DNA from 2 places in the Caulobacter sp. CCG-8 genome. Region 2 is predicted to be linked to the other one. Evidence: riboswitches for the same ligand, from Rfam matches in the RefSeq annotation. Region 2 holds a riboswitch; the other holds the start of a gene.
The links. Region 2 has a riboswitch for glycine ahead of WAE60_RS13710 (TonB-dependent receptor). Riboswitches for the same ligand answer to the same signal wherever they lie in the genome.

Region 1 (7,433 bases), on a different contig from region 2:
GTACGGGGCGCCCTTGAAGCGCTCGACCTCGCCGGCCCCATCCTTGTTTTTCAGGGCCGTCCCGGCCAGGGCGCGCAGCGCCGTGACGAAGCGGTCCAGCTCCTGCTTGCTCTCGGTCTCGGTCGGCTCGATCAGCATCGCGCCGTGGACGACCAGCGGGAAGTACATGGTCATCGGGTGGAAGCCCTCGTCGATCATCGCCTTGGCGAAGTCGAGCGTGGTCACGCCGGTGCCTTCCAGCCAGGCGTCGTCGAACAGGGCCTCGTGCATGCACGGGCCGTTCGGGAAGGCCGGGCTCATCAGGTCCGACAGGCGGGCCTTGATGTAGTTGGCGTTCAGGACCGCGTCCTCGGCCACCTGGCGCAGGCCGTCGGCGCCGTGGCTGAGCATGTAGGCGTAGGCGCGCACGAACATGCCCATCTGGCCGTGGAAGGCGCTCATCCGCCCGAAGGCCTGGGCGGCGGGCCCCTTGGCCTCTTCCACCAAGTGGAAGCCGTGCTCGTGGCTGACCACCCACGGGGTGGGGGCGAACGGGGCCAGGGCCGCCGACAGCACCACCGGACCCGCGCCCGGACCGCCGCCGCCGTGCGGGGTGGAGAAGGTCTTGTGCAGGTTGATGTGCATGGCGTCGACGCCCAGGTCGCCCGGGCGCACCCGGCCGACGATGGCGTTGAAGTTGGCGCCGTCGCAGTAGAAGTACGCGCCCGCCGCGTGGGTCAGGCGGGCGATCTCGACCACGTCGCGCTCGAACAGGCCGCAAGTGTTGGGGTTGGTGACCATGATGGCGGCCACGTGGTCGCCCAGCTTGGACTCCAGGTCGGCCAGGTCCACGCGGCCGTCGTCGGTCTGGGCGATCTCGACCACGGTGTAGCCGCAGAAGGCCGCCGTGGCCGGGTTGGTGCCGTGGGCGCTGGTCGGGGCCAGCACCGTCTTGCGGTGGCCGTTGCCGGCCGCCTCGTGGGCGGCGCGGATGGCCAGCAGGCCGCACAGCTCGCCGTGCGCGCCGGCCTTGGGCGACAGGGCGACGGCCGGCATGCCGGTCAGCGTCTTGAGCCAATGCGCCAGGCGGTCCATCAGCTCGATCGCGCCCTGCACCGTCGACTGCGGCTGCAGCGGGTGGATGTCCGAGAAGCCCGGCAGGCGCGCCATCTTCTCGTTCAGGCGCGGGTTGTGCTTCATCGTGCACGAGCCCAGCGGATACAGCGCCAGGTCGATGGCGTGGTTCTTCTGCGACAGGCGCACGTAGTGGCGCACCGCTTCCGGCTCGGACAGGCCCGGCAGGCCGATCGCCGAGGCGCGGACCAGGTCGCCCAGGTCATCCGCCGCGGGGGCGTCGGGCAGGTCGACGCCGGTCTTGTCCCAGGCGTCCAGTTCGAAGATCAGCGCCTCGTCCTGCAGCAGGCCGCGGGCCCCGGTCAGGGTGGGGTGGACGTAGTCGTTGGCGTCGGTAGCGGTTTCAGGACGGGTCGGCCGTCCGACGGAATTCATGCTCATTGGGCCAGCACCTTGGTCAGGGCCTTGGAGAAGAGGGCGATGTCGCCGTCGGGCGTGGTCTCGGTGGCGGCGACCAGCAGGACGTCGTCCAGGCCGGCGGCCGGGTCGAGGCGCGAGAACGGCACGCCGGCGATGACGCCGTTGGCGGCCAGGGTCTCGACCAGCTCGGCCGCGTTGCCCGGAACCTTGATCGCGAACTCGTTGAAGAAACGCGGGGTCAGCACCTGGACGCCCGGCACGGCGGCCAGGGCGTCGCGCAGCTTCACGGCCTTCTGGTGGTTGACCAGGGCCAGGCGGCGCAGGCCCTTCTCGCCCAACAGGCTCATGTGGATGCTGAACGCCAGGGCGCACAGGCCGCTGTTGGTGCAGATGTTCGACGTGGCCTTGTCGCGGCGGATGTGCTGCTCGCGGGTCGACAGGGTCAGGACGAAGCCGCGACGCCCCTCGGCGTCGACGGTCTCGCCGCAGAGGCGGCCCGGGGCCTGGCGGACGTATTTTTCCTTGCAGGCGAACAGGCCGACATAGGGACCGCCGAAGTTCAGGCCGTTGCCGATCGACTGGCCCTCGGCCACGACGATGTCGGCGCCCATCTCGCCGGGCGACTTCAGCAGGCCGTACGACACGGCCTCGGTGGTGACCACGATCAGCAGGGCGCCGGCGGCCTGGGCGGCGGCGGCGATCCTGGTCACGTCGGTGGCGGTGCCGAAGACGTTGGGGGTCTGGACGACCACGCAGGCGGTGTCGGCGTCGATGGCGGCGATCACCGCGTCCTCGGCGTCGATGGCGGCCGGCAGGCGGTCGGTGGCGACGCCGGCGGCGTGGGCCAGGGTCTCGACCGTGCCGACATATTGCGGGTGCACGCCGCCCGACAGCACCGCCTTGTTCCGGCGGGTGACGCGGGTGGCCATCATCACCGCCTCGGCGGCGGCGGTGGAGCCGTCATAGAGCGAGGCGTTGGCCACTTCCATGCCGGTCAGGGCCGCGACCTGGGTCTGGAACTCGAAGAGTACCTGAAGAGTGCCTTGGGCGATTTCCGGCTGGTAGGGCGTGTAGCTGGTCAGGAACTCCGACCGCTGGATGATGTGGTCGACCGTGGCCGGCACGTGGTGGCGATAGGCCCCCGCCCCCACGAAGAACGGGCCTTCCGAGGCCGCGCGGTTGCGGCGCGACAGGGCCAGCATCTCGCGCTCGACCTCCAGCTCGCCGGCATGGAACGGCAGGTCCACCGGCTGGGCGCGGCGGGCGACGGCCGGAACGTCGACGAACAGCTCGTCGATCGACTCCGCGCCGATGACGCCGAGCATGTCGGCGCGATCTTCGGGTGTGAGGGGGAGGTAGCGCATGATCTTGATTCCGCTCATCCCCGCGAAAGCGGGGACCTAAGCTGAGGAGGCCGCATGGATCCCCGCTTTCGCGGGGATGCGCGGAGTTATTAGAGCGTGCCGAGGAAGGCTTCGTACGCGTCGCGGTCCATCAGGGCGTCCAGCTCGGCGGCGTTGCTGAGCTTGACCTTGGCGAACCAGCCGCCGGCTTCCGGCAGGGCGTTGACGGTCTCGGGGCTGTCGCTCAGCGTCTCGTTGGCCTCGACCACCTCGCCCGACACCGGGGCGTAGACGTCCGAGGCGGCCTTGACGCTCTCGACCACCGCCAGCTGGTCGCCCTGCTTCACGGTCTTGCCGACTTCCGGCACCTCGACGAACACCACGTCGCCCAGCTGCTCGGCGGCGTAGGCGGTGATGCCGACGGTGGCGATGTCGCCGGCGACTTCGACCCACTCGTGGTCCTTGGTGAACTTCATGGTCTTGGCCCTTTTGACTTAAAGTTTGCGCACGTAGCGGGTGGGGACGAACGGGCTGGCGACGACCTCGGCGGCCGCCGGCTTGCCCCGGACGATGACTTTCAGCTTGTCGCCGAGAACCGCGAATTGCGGGGGCACGAAGCCGATGGCGATGGCGCCGCCGTAGCTGGGGCCGAAGCCGCCGCTGGTGACCTTGCCGATGACGTTGCCGTCGGCGTCGGCGATCTCGGCGCCTTCGCGGGCCGGGGCGCCTTCCAGCACCTTCAGATTGACGCGCACGCGCTTGAGGTCGCCGGCCAACTCCTTAGCGATGCGGTCGGCGCCGAGATAGTCGCCGGCCTCGCGGCGGCTCTTGCCGACGGCGAACGGCATGCCGGCCTCGATCGGCGAGACGGTCTCGTCCATGTCGTGGCCGTACAGCGGCAGGCCGGCCTCCAGGCGCAGGCTGTCGCGGGCGCCCAGACCGATGGCCTTGACGCGCTCGTCCTCCAGCAGGGTGTTCCAGATGCGCGCGGCTTCGGTCGCGGGGACCGAGATCTCGTAGCCGTCCTCGCCGGTGTAGCCCGAGCGCGAGATCAGGACGTCGGTCCCGAAGGCGGTCACGGCGGCGCTGTCCATGAACACCATGCCGGCGGCCTCGGGGATATGGGCGGCCAGGACGGCGGCGGCCTCGGGGCCCTGCAGGGCCAGCAGGGCGCGGTCTTCCAGGCGCTGGACGGTCGCTTCGCCCTTCAGGGCTTCGGCGATGATCGCGTAGTCGTTGTCCTTGCAGGCGCCGTTGACGACGATGAACAGGCCGTCGTCGTCGGGGCGGGCGGTCATCAGGTCGTCGATCACCCCGCCCTCGGCGTTCAGCAGCACGGCGTAGCGCTGCTTGCCGGGCTTGAGGCCCTGGTAGTCGGCCGAGACCAGCTTCTCGAAGCTCTTGGCGGGATCAGCGCCGCGCAGCCGGGCCTGGCCCATGTGCGAGACGTCGAACAGGCCCGCGTGCTCGCGGGTCCACAGGTGCTCCTTCAGCACCCCGTCCTTGTACTGCACGGGCATGTGGTAGCCGGCGAACGGCACCATGCGGGCGCCGGCGGCGACGTGCGCGTCGTACAGCGGGGTCTTCTTGAGGTCTTGCTCGGACACGCTTTGGGCTCCAATCGGGGTCGGCGACGCCGCCCGGCTCTCGCCAGGTGGTCTCGCCCCCGCTGTCCCTTTGACCTGAGAGATTCCGGTCCAGCCAGCTGAACCTTGCTCCTTCGGCGGGCAGCCGTTTCCGACTGCCTCTTTCCAGCGTTCCTAAACCCGCGCGGTCCTTTTGCCTGAGCGTTTCCGGGGCGGTTGCGCCTTCGGCCTCGGGACGAGAATCCCGACGTCTCCCGCGAGGGTCGAGGCGTGTTTGGGCGACGGTGCGGGCGGAGTCAACGGGGAAGGCGCGGGGGTGTCGCCTATAGCTTGTCGCCAACGTCGATCGCGGCGCCCCTGATCTTTCAACCGTCATCCTCGGACTTGTTCCGAGGATGACGATCTAAAATAGAACGGGTGGAAACGCCCTCAGGCCGTCAGCAGGCGCGGCAGTTTGAAGGTCACCGTCTCGCGGGCCTCGACCAGTTCCTCGACGGTGACGTCGTAGCGCGTGGCCAGGGCCTCGATCACGCCCTGGACCAGGTCCTCGGGCGCCGAGGCGCCGGCGGTGAGGCCCACGCGGGACACGCCCTCGAACCACGACCAGTCGATGCCGCGGGCGTCGTCGATCAGCCGGGCGTCCCGGGCGCCGGCCCGCTTGCCGACTTCCATCAGCCGCACCGAATTGGACGAGTTCCGCGAGCCGACCACCAGGATCAGCTCCGAGGCGCCGGCCAGCAGCTTCACCGCCTCCTGGCGGTTGGTGGTGGCGTAGCAGATGTCTTCCTTGTGCGGGGCGGCGATGCCCGGGAAGCGCTGCTTGAGCAGGTCGACCATCTCGGCGGTGTCGTCGACCGACAGGGTGGTCTGGGTGAGGAAGGCGACGTTGGCCGGGTCCTTGGGGACCCAGGCGCGGGCGTCGTCGATGTCCTCGATCAGGGTCACGGTCCCCTCGGGCAGCTGGCCCATGGTGCCGACCACCTCGGGGTGGCCGGCGTGGCCGATCAGCACGATCTCGCGCCCGGCGTCGAAATGCTTCTGGGCCTCGACGTGGACCTTGGAGACCAGCGGGCAGGTGGCGTCCAGATAGACCATCTCGCGGGCCTTGGCCGCGGCCGGCACCGTCTTGGGCACGCCGTGGGCCGAGAACACCACCGGACGATCGTCCGGCGCCTCGTCCAGTTCCTCGATGAACACCGCGCCCAGGGCCTTCAGCCGGTCGACGACGTGGCGGTTGTGGACGATCTCGTGGCGCACATAGACCGGCGCGCCGAACTTCTGGATCGTCCGCTCGACGATCTGGATCGCCCGGTCGACGCCGGCGCAGAAGCCGCGCGGACTGGCCAGCACCACGCTGAGTTCGCGGCGGCCGGGGCTGGAGATGGGCGAGTGGGCGTTCATGGCGCCGAACCTAAGGGTTCCGAGCCCCCCGCGCCAGCGTCCGGCCGCCCCCTGGACGAAAAGTCCGCCGCATCCTGTTGAAACCTGCTGTACATTGCGACGTCACGCATATGCCTTTATCAGGCTCCATGACGCTGGCGGGGATTTCCCGCTCAAGCTTTCCTTCTCGAACCGGACGTTTCATGCGCCGCAACCTTTCCGTCGCCCTCAGCGCCCTGATGGCCCTCTCGATCGCCGCGACGGCGACGACCGTTCACGCCCAGCAGGGCGGGCGTCCCGGCGGCGGTCAAGGCGGCGACGACGACCAGGCCGCCAAGAAGAAGAAGCGCGACGACGAGTGGAACCAGCCCAAGGCCCCGCTGGCCCAGCTGCGCAACGCCGGCCCGTGCCCCTATGTGAAGGTGCTGTACGACGCCAGCCGCTATGTCGAGTTCAAGGACGGCAAGGAATCGGCCGCCCAGGCGATGTACACCGGCGAGATCCAGGGCCTGTCCTCGGGCTGCGCCTACAAGAGCAACGACCCGATCAAGATGCAGGTCCAGATGCTGTTCGAGATGGGGCGCGGTCCCCAGGCGACCAGCGACCAGAAGACCTATCGCTATTGGGTCGCGGTGACCGAGCGCAACAAGAGCGTCCTGGCCAAGGAATATTTCGACCTGCCGGTGAAGTTCGCGCCGGGCCAGGATCGCGTCTATGTGAACCAGACCCTGAACACCATCACCATCCCGCGCGCTGACGAAAAGGTCAGCGGCGGCAATTTCGAGGTCCTGATCGGCTTCGACGTGACCCCGGAAATGGCCGCCTTCAACCGTGACGGCAAGCGCTTCCGCGTCAACGCCGGCCAGACCCAGCAGGCCCAGACCCAAACCGGAAACACGCCCAAGCCATGAGTGATTTGAAGCGGTCCCTGAGCGAGGCGGCCGCGGCCGCCTTCCAGGCCGCCGGACTGTCCCCCGACTTCGGTCGCGTCACCGCGTCCGACCGGCCCGACCTGGCCGACTTCCAATGCAACGGGGCCCTGGCGGCCGCCAAGAGCGCCAAGCGCAATCCGCGCGAGATCGCCGTGCAGGTCGTCGACATCCTGAAGACCGACCCGCGCCTGGCCTCCGTCGAGATCGCCGGCGTCGGCTTCATCAACATGCGCGTCAGCGACGACGCCCTGGCCGCCCGCGCCAACGAGATCGCCGCCGACCCGCGCGCCGGGGCCGAGCCCCTGGCCAATCCGCGCCGGGTGCTGGTCGACTACGCCGGCCCGAACGTGGCCAAGCCGATGCACGTGGGCCACCTGCGCGCCTCGATCATCGGCGAGTCGGTCAAGCGCCTGTACCGCTTCCGCGGCGACGACGTGGTGGGCGACGCCCACTTCGGCGACTGGGGCTTCCAGATGGGCCTGCTGATCAGCGCCATCATGGAGGAGGACGCCTTCATCCGCGCCCTGCTCGAGCGCCTGGTCGAGGCCCCGCGCGGCTTCTCCAAGGCCGACGAGGAAAAGGTGATGGCCGAGTTCGCCCAGCGGGTGTCGCTGGAGGACCTGGACCGCATCTATCCGGCCGCCTCGGCGCGCCAGAAGGAAGACCCCGAGTTCAAGGAGCGGGCCCGCAAGGCCACCGCCGAACTGCAGAACGGCCGC
Region 2 (7,433 bases):
GACGACTTCGACCTGATCCTGATGGACGTGCAGATGCCGGTGATGAACGGCATCGAGGCCACGCGGGCCATCCGCGAGCGCGAGAGCGCCCACAGCCTGTCGCCGACCCCGATCCTGGCCCTGTCGGCCAATGTCATGAACCACCAGGTGGCGGAATACGCCCAGGCCGGCATGGACGGCGTGGTCGCCAAGCCCGTCGACGCCGGCAAGCTGATCGAGGCGATCACCGCGGCGATGGAACGCGGGGCGGTCTAAGGAAAGACACCGCTCATCCCGGCATTCGCCGGGATGAGCGGATTGATTGTTACGCTTTCGGAGTCGCCCGGCGGACCTCGACCACCCGCACGCGCGTGCCGTCCAGCACCAGGGCCAGCTCGCCGCGCTTGATCTTCAGGGCGTCCGAACCGAAGGCCTCCAGGCGCCAGCCCTGCAGGGCGGGCGTGTCGGCCTCGTCGTTGGCGGCGATCTTCTCCAGGTCCGAGACCGTGGCGATCAGCTTGGACGCCACGCCGGCTTCCTCGGCGCGGGCCTTCAGCAGCACCTTCAGCAGCTCGACCACGGCGCCGGCCGAGGCGGGCGGCGGCGGGCCGGACTTCTCCAGCACCGGGGCGTAGCCCTCCGGATCGGCCAGGGCGGTCTTGATCGCGGCCAGCAGGTCGGGACCGAACTTGGAGCCGCCGAAGCCCTTGGGCACGCTGCGCAGGGTGTTCAAGCCCTCCAGCGAGGTCGGGGCCTGGGTGGCCAGCTCGTCGATGGCCTCGTCCTTCAGGATGCGGCCGCGCGGCTGGTCGCGGGTCTGGGCGGTGCGCTCGCGCCAGGCGGCCACGGCCTTGAACACCGCCAGGTACTTGGCGGCGGTCTTGCGCGGACGCAGGCGACGCCAGGCCTTCTCGGGATCGACGTCGTAGGCGGCCGGATCGTTGAGCGCCTTCATCTCCTCTTCCACCCAGGCCAGGCGGCCGGCCTTTTCCAGGCGGTCGCGCAGGATGGGGAACAGGGTCGCCAAGTGGGTCACGTCGGCGATGGCGTAGGTCAGCTGGTTCTCGCTCAGCGGACGGCGGGCCCAGTCGGTGAAGCGGCTGGACTTGTCCAGCTCGACCTTCAGCATCTGACGGACCAGGGCGTCGTAGGCGATCTGCTCACCGAACCCGGCGGCCATGCCGGCCACCTGGGTGTCGAACAGCGGCGTGGGCATGGCGTTGAGGTTGTTGAAGATCTCGACGTCCTGACGGGCGGCGTGGAAGACCTTCAGGATCGAGGGATCGCGCAGCACGTCGAGCAGCGGCGTCAGGTCGATGCCGTCAGCCAACGGATCGATACAGGCCTCGGTGTCCGGCGATGCCACCTGGATAAGGCACAGCTTGGGCCAGTAGGTGGTCTCGCGCATGAACTCGGTGTCCACGGCGATGAAGGGCTGTCCCTTCAGCTCATTACAGAACGCCGCCAGCTCAGCGGTAGTGGTGATCGTCGTCATCGGCTGCTAATAGCCTCGCGCACCCCCGAGTCTGCAAGCTAAAGCATGAGTTGGGCGTCAACTTTTCCTTGTCTAAACGGTCCCTTGGGCCGTTTTCGAGCCAGAGCGAACGCATGAGCGACCCCCAGAACGGCCTCACCTACGCCCAGGCCGGCGTCGATATCGATGCGGGCAACGCCCTGGTCGAGGCGATCAAGCCCCTGGCCAAGGCCACCCGGCGCCCCGGCGCGGAGGCCGGACTGGGCGGTTTCGGCGCCCTGTTCGACCTCAAGGCCGCCGGCTACGAGGACCCGCTGCTGGTCTCCACCACCGACGGCGTCGGCACCAAGCTGCGCATCGCCATCGACACCGGCATGCACGCCACGGTCGGCATCGACCTGGTGGCCATGTGCGTCAACGACCTCTTGGCCCAGGGCGCCGAGCCGCTGCTGTTCCTCGACTACTTCGCCACGGGCAAGCTGGACGTGGCCACCGCCACCAGCGTGGTCGCCGGCATCGCCGAGGGCTGCAAGCTGGCCGGCTCGGCCCTGGTGGGCGGCGAGACCGCCGAGATGCCGGGCATGTATTCCGACGGCGAGTACGACCTGGCCGGCTTCTCGGTCGGGGCCGTAGAGCGCGACGGCGTGCTGCCCAAGCTGGACAAGCAGCGGGCCGGCGACCTGGTGATCGGCATCGGCTCGTCGGGTCCGCATTCCAACGGCTATTCGCTGGTGCGCCGCGTGGTCGAGCGCTCGGGCCTGGCCTGGGACGCCCCGGCCCCGTTCGCGGAAGGCAAGACGCTGGCCGAGGCCCTGATGGCCCCGACCCGCATCTATGTGAAGTCGATCCTGCCGCTCCTTCAGTCGGGACGCGTGAAAGGCGGCGCCCACATCACCGGCGGCGGCCTGATTGAGAACCCGCCGCGCTGCATCGCCGAGGGCCTGAAGGCCGAGTTCGACTGGAACGCCTGGCCCCTGCCCCCGGTCTTCGACTGGCTGCAGCGCGAGGGGGGCATCAGCGACCACGAACTGCGCCGCACCTTCAACTGCGGCGTCGGCTTCATCCTGGTGGTCGCCGCCTCGGACGCGGAACCCGTGCTGGCCGCCTTGCTGAACGCGGGCGAGGACGCCTTCATCTGCGGGCAGCTGGTCCAGGCCTAGCGTCATGAAGACCAAGGTCGCCGTCCTGATCTCGGGCCGGGGCTCCAACATGGAGGCCCTGGTCCGGGCCGCCCAGGACCCCGCCTGCCCGTTCGAGATCGCCCTGGTGCTCTCCAACAAGCCGGAAGCCGGCGGCCTGGTCACCGCCGCCGCCGCCGGGATCGAGGCCCTGGCCGTCGACCAGCGCGACTTCGGCAAGGACCGCGAGGCCCACGAGCGCGCCATCGACGCGGCCCTGCGCGAACGCGAGATCCAGGTCGTGGCCCTGGCCGGCTACATGCGCATCCTGACGCCGTTCCTGGTCGAGGCCTGGGAAGGCCGGATGCTGAACATCCACCCCTCCCTCCTGCCCGCCTATCCGGGCCTGGACACCCACGGCCGGGCCCTGGCGGCTGGCGAGGTCGAGGCCGGCTGCACGGTCCACCTGGTCACCGCCGGCGTCGACGAAGGCCCGGTCCTGGGCCAGGCCCGCGTGCCGATCCTGCCCGGCGACACCGAGCATATGCTGAGCGATCGTGTGCTGGAGCAGGAGCACCAGCTTTATCCGGCCACCCTGGCCGAGTTCGTCCGCGGGCTCTGACGCCCCGACTTGCACCAGGGCGAACTTTCGCCCCATGGGACGCCGGGAAAAGCAGCGTGGGCTGCGTCCCGCGGCGGCGCCCCGCGGCAAGCCGAGACGTCGGCGCTTCCCACAATTGACGCAAAGCCTGTTGCGGATCCTCCTGTCGGGGCTCTCGCGGGAGAGATCGGGCCCGGCCCGGCGCTGAAGGCGAAACCACCCCGGAAACGCTCAAGCAGAAGGACCGCGACGGCCTCGAAACGCTGGAAAGCAGGGCGTGTCTGCGTGCGCCCTCGCCGAAGGAGCAAGGCGATCCCCGTCCATGGGGTGGTCGCTGAATCTCTCAGGCGCCAAGGACAGCGGGGGTGCGGAAGGCGGGCCATGGCGGTCCGCCACGACACCTCTTGGCTGCCGATGACCTGAAACCCAGTCCTTGCGATCTCGTTCAGAAAGCTTCGTTCGACCGTCACACGAAGGCCTATGCGGTTTTCGTGAGATACCCATTTGATCTATAAATACTCGACATTTTCAATGTTTATAATTTATACATCAATGCGCATCCTCTGAACTTAAGTATATTTTGTCGTCGAAAGCAGCTTTTCTGAATTTACCGCGATAAACCAACCGTCGAGCTTGTCCCTAGTCAAAAATGATTGGGGATAGTCATGACGAACACGCGCCTTTCGCCGGCCTCGGGCCGGTTCCGAGCCCTGCTGCTCGCCGCTTCGATCCTGGGGGGCGCGACGCCCGCCCTGGCCCAGGAGACCGACAAGGCCTCGACCGTCGATGAACTGGTCGTCACCGGGGCCCGCGTTTCCGAAGCCAGCGTCGCCATCGGCACCGACCACGCCACGGCCACGGTGTCGATCACCCGCGAGGCGCTGCTGTCGGCCCCGGCCGGCATCACCGGCCTGAAGATGCTGGAGAGCCTGCCGGGCTTCAACGTCCAGGCCAACGACGCCCTGGGCATGTACGAGTTCGGCAATTCGGTCTCGGTGCGGGCCTTCAACTTCCAGCAGATCGGCTTCCTGCTCGACAACATCCCGATGGGCCGCAGCGACCAGTTCGGCGGCAGCCCGATCTATCGCTATGTCGACAACGAGAACCTGCTGCGCGTCACCGCCTCGGCCGGGGCCGGCGACGTCTCCCTGCCCAGCTACGCCTCGCTGGGCCCGATCGTCGACTACTTCACCCAGAAGCCGTCCGAGACCGCCGGCGGTTCGCTCAGCCAGACCCTGGGCAGCGACAGCCTGCGCCGCACCTTCCTGCGCCTGGAGACCGGCGAGCACGCCGGCTTCTCGGCCTATGTCTCGGGCTCGATCATCAAGGGCGACCTGTGGCGCGGCCCGGGCACGATCGATCGCAAGCACTACGAGGGCAAGATCAACTACGCCCTGCCCAACGGCGGGAACATCAGCTTCCAGACCGTGCACAACGACTATTTCGACTACGATAGCCCGTCGATCACCAAGGCCCAGTACGCCGGCACGGCGGGCGACGTGTTCGGCCGCAAGGGACGCAGCTTCGCCTATCTGGGCAATGTGCCGCTCTCGACGCCGTTCGGCACGGCGGCCACGGATTCCAGCCTGCCCCAGACCACGGCCGGGGTGCCCTACTCCAACGCCAACTACGCCCAGTACTACAAGTTCGCGGTCAACAGCCGGCAGGACCACCTCTACGGCCTGACCCTGAACACGCCGATCACCGACGCGATCGACGTCACCGCCACGGGCTATTACGAGGACAAGGAAGGCTACGGCGTCTCGCCCGAGGCCTACGCCACCTCGCTGGCCAGCTACAACGCCGAGCGGCTGATCGTGGCCGGCCTGACCGCGCCCAAGGGCCTGCAGTACGGCCTTTCGGGCATCGACGGCACCCGCAAGGGCGTGACCGGCAAGGTCGCCTGGCGCGCCGGCTTCAACAAGTTCGAGGCGGGCGTCTGGCTCGAGGACGACGACTATCACCGCACCCAGGCGCGCTACAACGTGCAGGACGGCAACCCGGACGGCGCGCCGCTGTTCAACGAGCCCGTCCACCTGCAGCGCAACTACGTCTCGACCCGCGAGACCACCCAGCTGTTCCTGAAGGACACGCTGAGCCTGGTCGACGACAAGCTGAAGGTCGAGCTGGGCTTCAAGGCCACCGACATCGACTACAAGATCACCGGCTATCGCAATCCGGGCGACTACATCGCCCAGCGCAAGCCGACCCTGACGGCCAAATGGAAGGACGATTTCCTGCCGCAGGTGGGCTTCGTCTACGACATCAACAGCCGCGACCAGATCTTCTCGTCCTATTCGGAGAACATGGCCCTGCCCCGCGGCGCCGACGACGTGTTCTCGGCCGCCAGCCCGACGGTGGTCGCGCCCAAGCCGGAGACCTCCAAGAACCTGGAACTGGGCTATCGCGCCAACCGCCAGACCTTCAACGCCTCGGTCGTGGCCTACAAGACGGAGTTCAAGAACCGCCTGCAGCAGTTCAACACCGAGGTGCCGGGCGGCGGCGGCACGATCGAGAGCTTCTACCAGAACGTCGGCGCGGTCGAAGCGCAGGGCGTGGAGTTCAGCGGCCAATGGAAGCCGGCGCTGCTGGACGGCAAGATCTTCTTCAACGCCAACGTCTCGTACAACAAGTCGGAGTTCCAGGACGACGTCCCGGGCTACCGCGCCAGCGCCACGGCCGCGCCGATCACCCTGCTGACCAAGGGCAAGTCGGTGCCCGACTTCCCCGAATGGCTGTTCCAGGGCGGGGTGACGGTCCAGCCGACCGACGGCGTGGTGTTCAACCTCTCGGCCCGCCACATCGACGACCGCTTCACCAACTTCGTCAACAACGAGACCACCGGCGGCTACACGATCTGGAACGCCTATCTGGACCTCGGCGACGGCTTCGGGGCCGGGCCGTTCGAGCAGGTCAAGGCGCGGGTCAATGTCGATAACATCTTCGACAAGGACTATCTGGGCACGATCAGCACCACGGTGAACACCCCGGCCAGCTTCCGGCCCGGCTCGCACCGCACGATCCAGTTCACCCTCTCCGCCGACTTCTAGGTCCACGCTCCGGCCAGCCTCGCGAGAGGCTGGCCGGACAGTTTTCGAGTGCTCGCATGACCCGTCCCCTGCTCCTGGCCGCCGTTTCGGCCCTTGCCTTCGCCACCGCCTCGCAAGCGGCCGAGACCGCCGCTTCGGCCCGCAAGATCCACGAGGGCCTGCTGACCCTCGACACCCACCTGGACACCCCGGCCAATTTCGGCCGGCCCGGCTGGGACATCCTCGACCGCCACGACGCGGCCAAGGACGGCTCGCAGATCGACTATCCGCGCATGGTCGAGGGCGGCCTCGACGGCGGCTTCTTCGCCATCTACACGCCCCAGGGGCCGCGCACGCCCGAGGCCACCCGGGCCGCCCGCGACGGCGCCCTGATCCGCGGCGTCGAGATCCGCGAGATGGTCGCCAAGCACGGCGACAAGTTCGGCCTGGCCCTGAAGGCCGACGACGCCGCCAGAATCGCCGCCCAGGGCAAGCGCGTGGTCTTCATGAGCGTCGAGAACAGCTATCCGATGGACGGCGACGTCACCCTGCTGTCCAGCTTCTATGCGATGGGCGTGCGGATCTCGGGCCTGGCGCACTTCAAGAACAACGACATGGCCGACAGCGCCACCGACAAGCCCGAATGGCATGGCCTGTCGCCGCTGGGGAAGTCGTTCGTGGCCGAGGCCAACCGGCTGGGCGTGGTGCTGGACGGCTCGCACTCGTCCGACGAGGTGCTGGACCAGCTGATCGCCCTGTCCAAGACCCCGGTGATCCTGACCCATTCCGGCTGCAAGGCGGTGTTCGACCATCCGCGCAACGTCGACGACGCCCGCATCAAGGCCCTGGCCGACAGCGGCGGCGTGATCCAGGTCGACGCCTATTCCAGCTACCTGATCGACACGCCCAAGAACCCCGAGCGCGAAGCCGCCATGGCCGCCCTGATGGCCAAGGTCGGTGCGCGCAACAAGATGACCGAGGAACAGCGCGCCGCCTTCATGGCCGAGCGCAACGCCATCGACGCCAAGTGGCCGGTGACCAAGGCGACCTTCCAGGACTTCATGAACCACCTCAACCACGCCCTGAAGGTGGCCGGGGTCGATCACGTGGGCATCGGCATCGATTTCGACGGCGGCGGCGGCGTGACCGGCCTGAACGACGCTTCCGACTACTGGAAGATCTCCCAGGCGCTGCTGGCCGAGGGCTACACCAAGGCCGACCTGGAGAAGATC

Region 1: another riboswitch for glycine. It lies ahead of gcvT (glycine cleavage system aminomethyltransferase GcvT); the one in region 2 lies ahead of WAE60_RS13710 (TonB-dependent receptor).

Annotation. Positions count from the first base shown of each region.
Region 1 covers NZ_JBBEUD010000007.1:29,835-37,267, reverse strand. Annotated here, with positions in the region: gene gcvPB (aminomethyl-transferring glycine dehydrogenase subunit GcvPB) at 1-1,494, opposite strand, end outside; gene gcvPA (aminomethyl-transferring glycine dehydrogenase subunit GcvPA) at 1,491-2,837, opposite strand; gene gcvH (glycine cleavage system protein GcvH) at 2,927-3,292, opposite strand; gene gcvT (glycine cleavage system aminomethyltransferase GcvT) at 3,311-4,438, opposite strand; glycine riboswitch at 4,578-4,669, opposite strand; gene ispH (4-hydroxy-3-methylbut-2-enyl diphosphate reductase) at 4,832-5,803, opposite strand; gene WAE60_RS08425 (hypothetical protein) at 5,986-6,693, shown strand; gene WAE60_RS08420 (arginine--tRNA ligase) at 6,690-7,433, shown strand, end outside.
Region 2 covers NZ_JBBEUD010000012.1:147,793-155,225, reverse strand. Annotated here, with positions in the region: gene WAE60_RS13730 (ATP-binding protein) at 1-255, shown strand, start outside; gene rnd (ribonuclease D) at 305-1,474, opposite strand; gene purM (phosphoribosylformylglycinamidine cyclo-ligase) at 1,588-2,613, shown strand; gene purN (phosphoribosylglycinamide formyltransferase) at 2,618-3,193, shown strand; glycine riboswitch at 3,426-3,542, shown strand; gene WAE60_RS13710 (TonB-dependent receptor) at 3,826-6,222, shown strand; gene WAE60_RS13705 (dipeptidase) at 6,279-7,433, shown strand, end outside.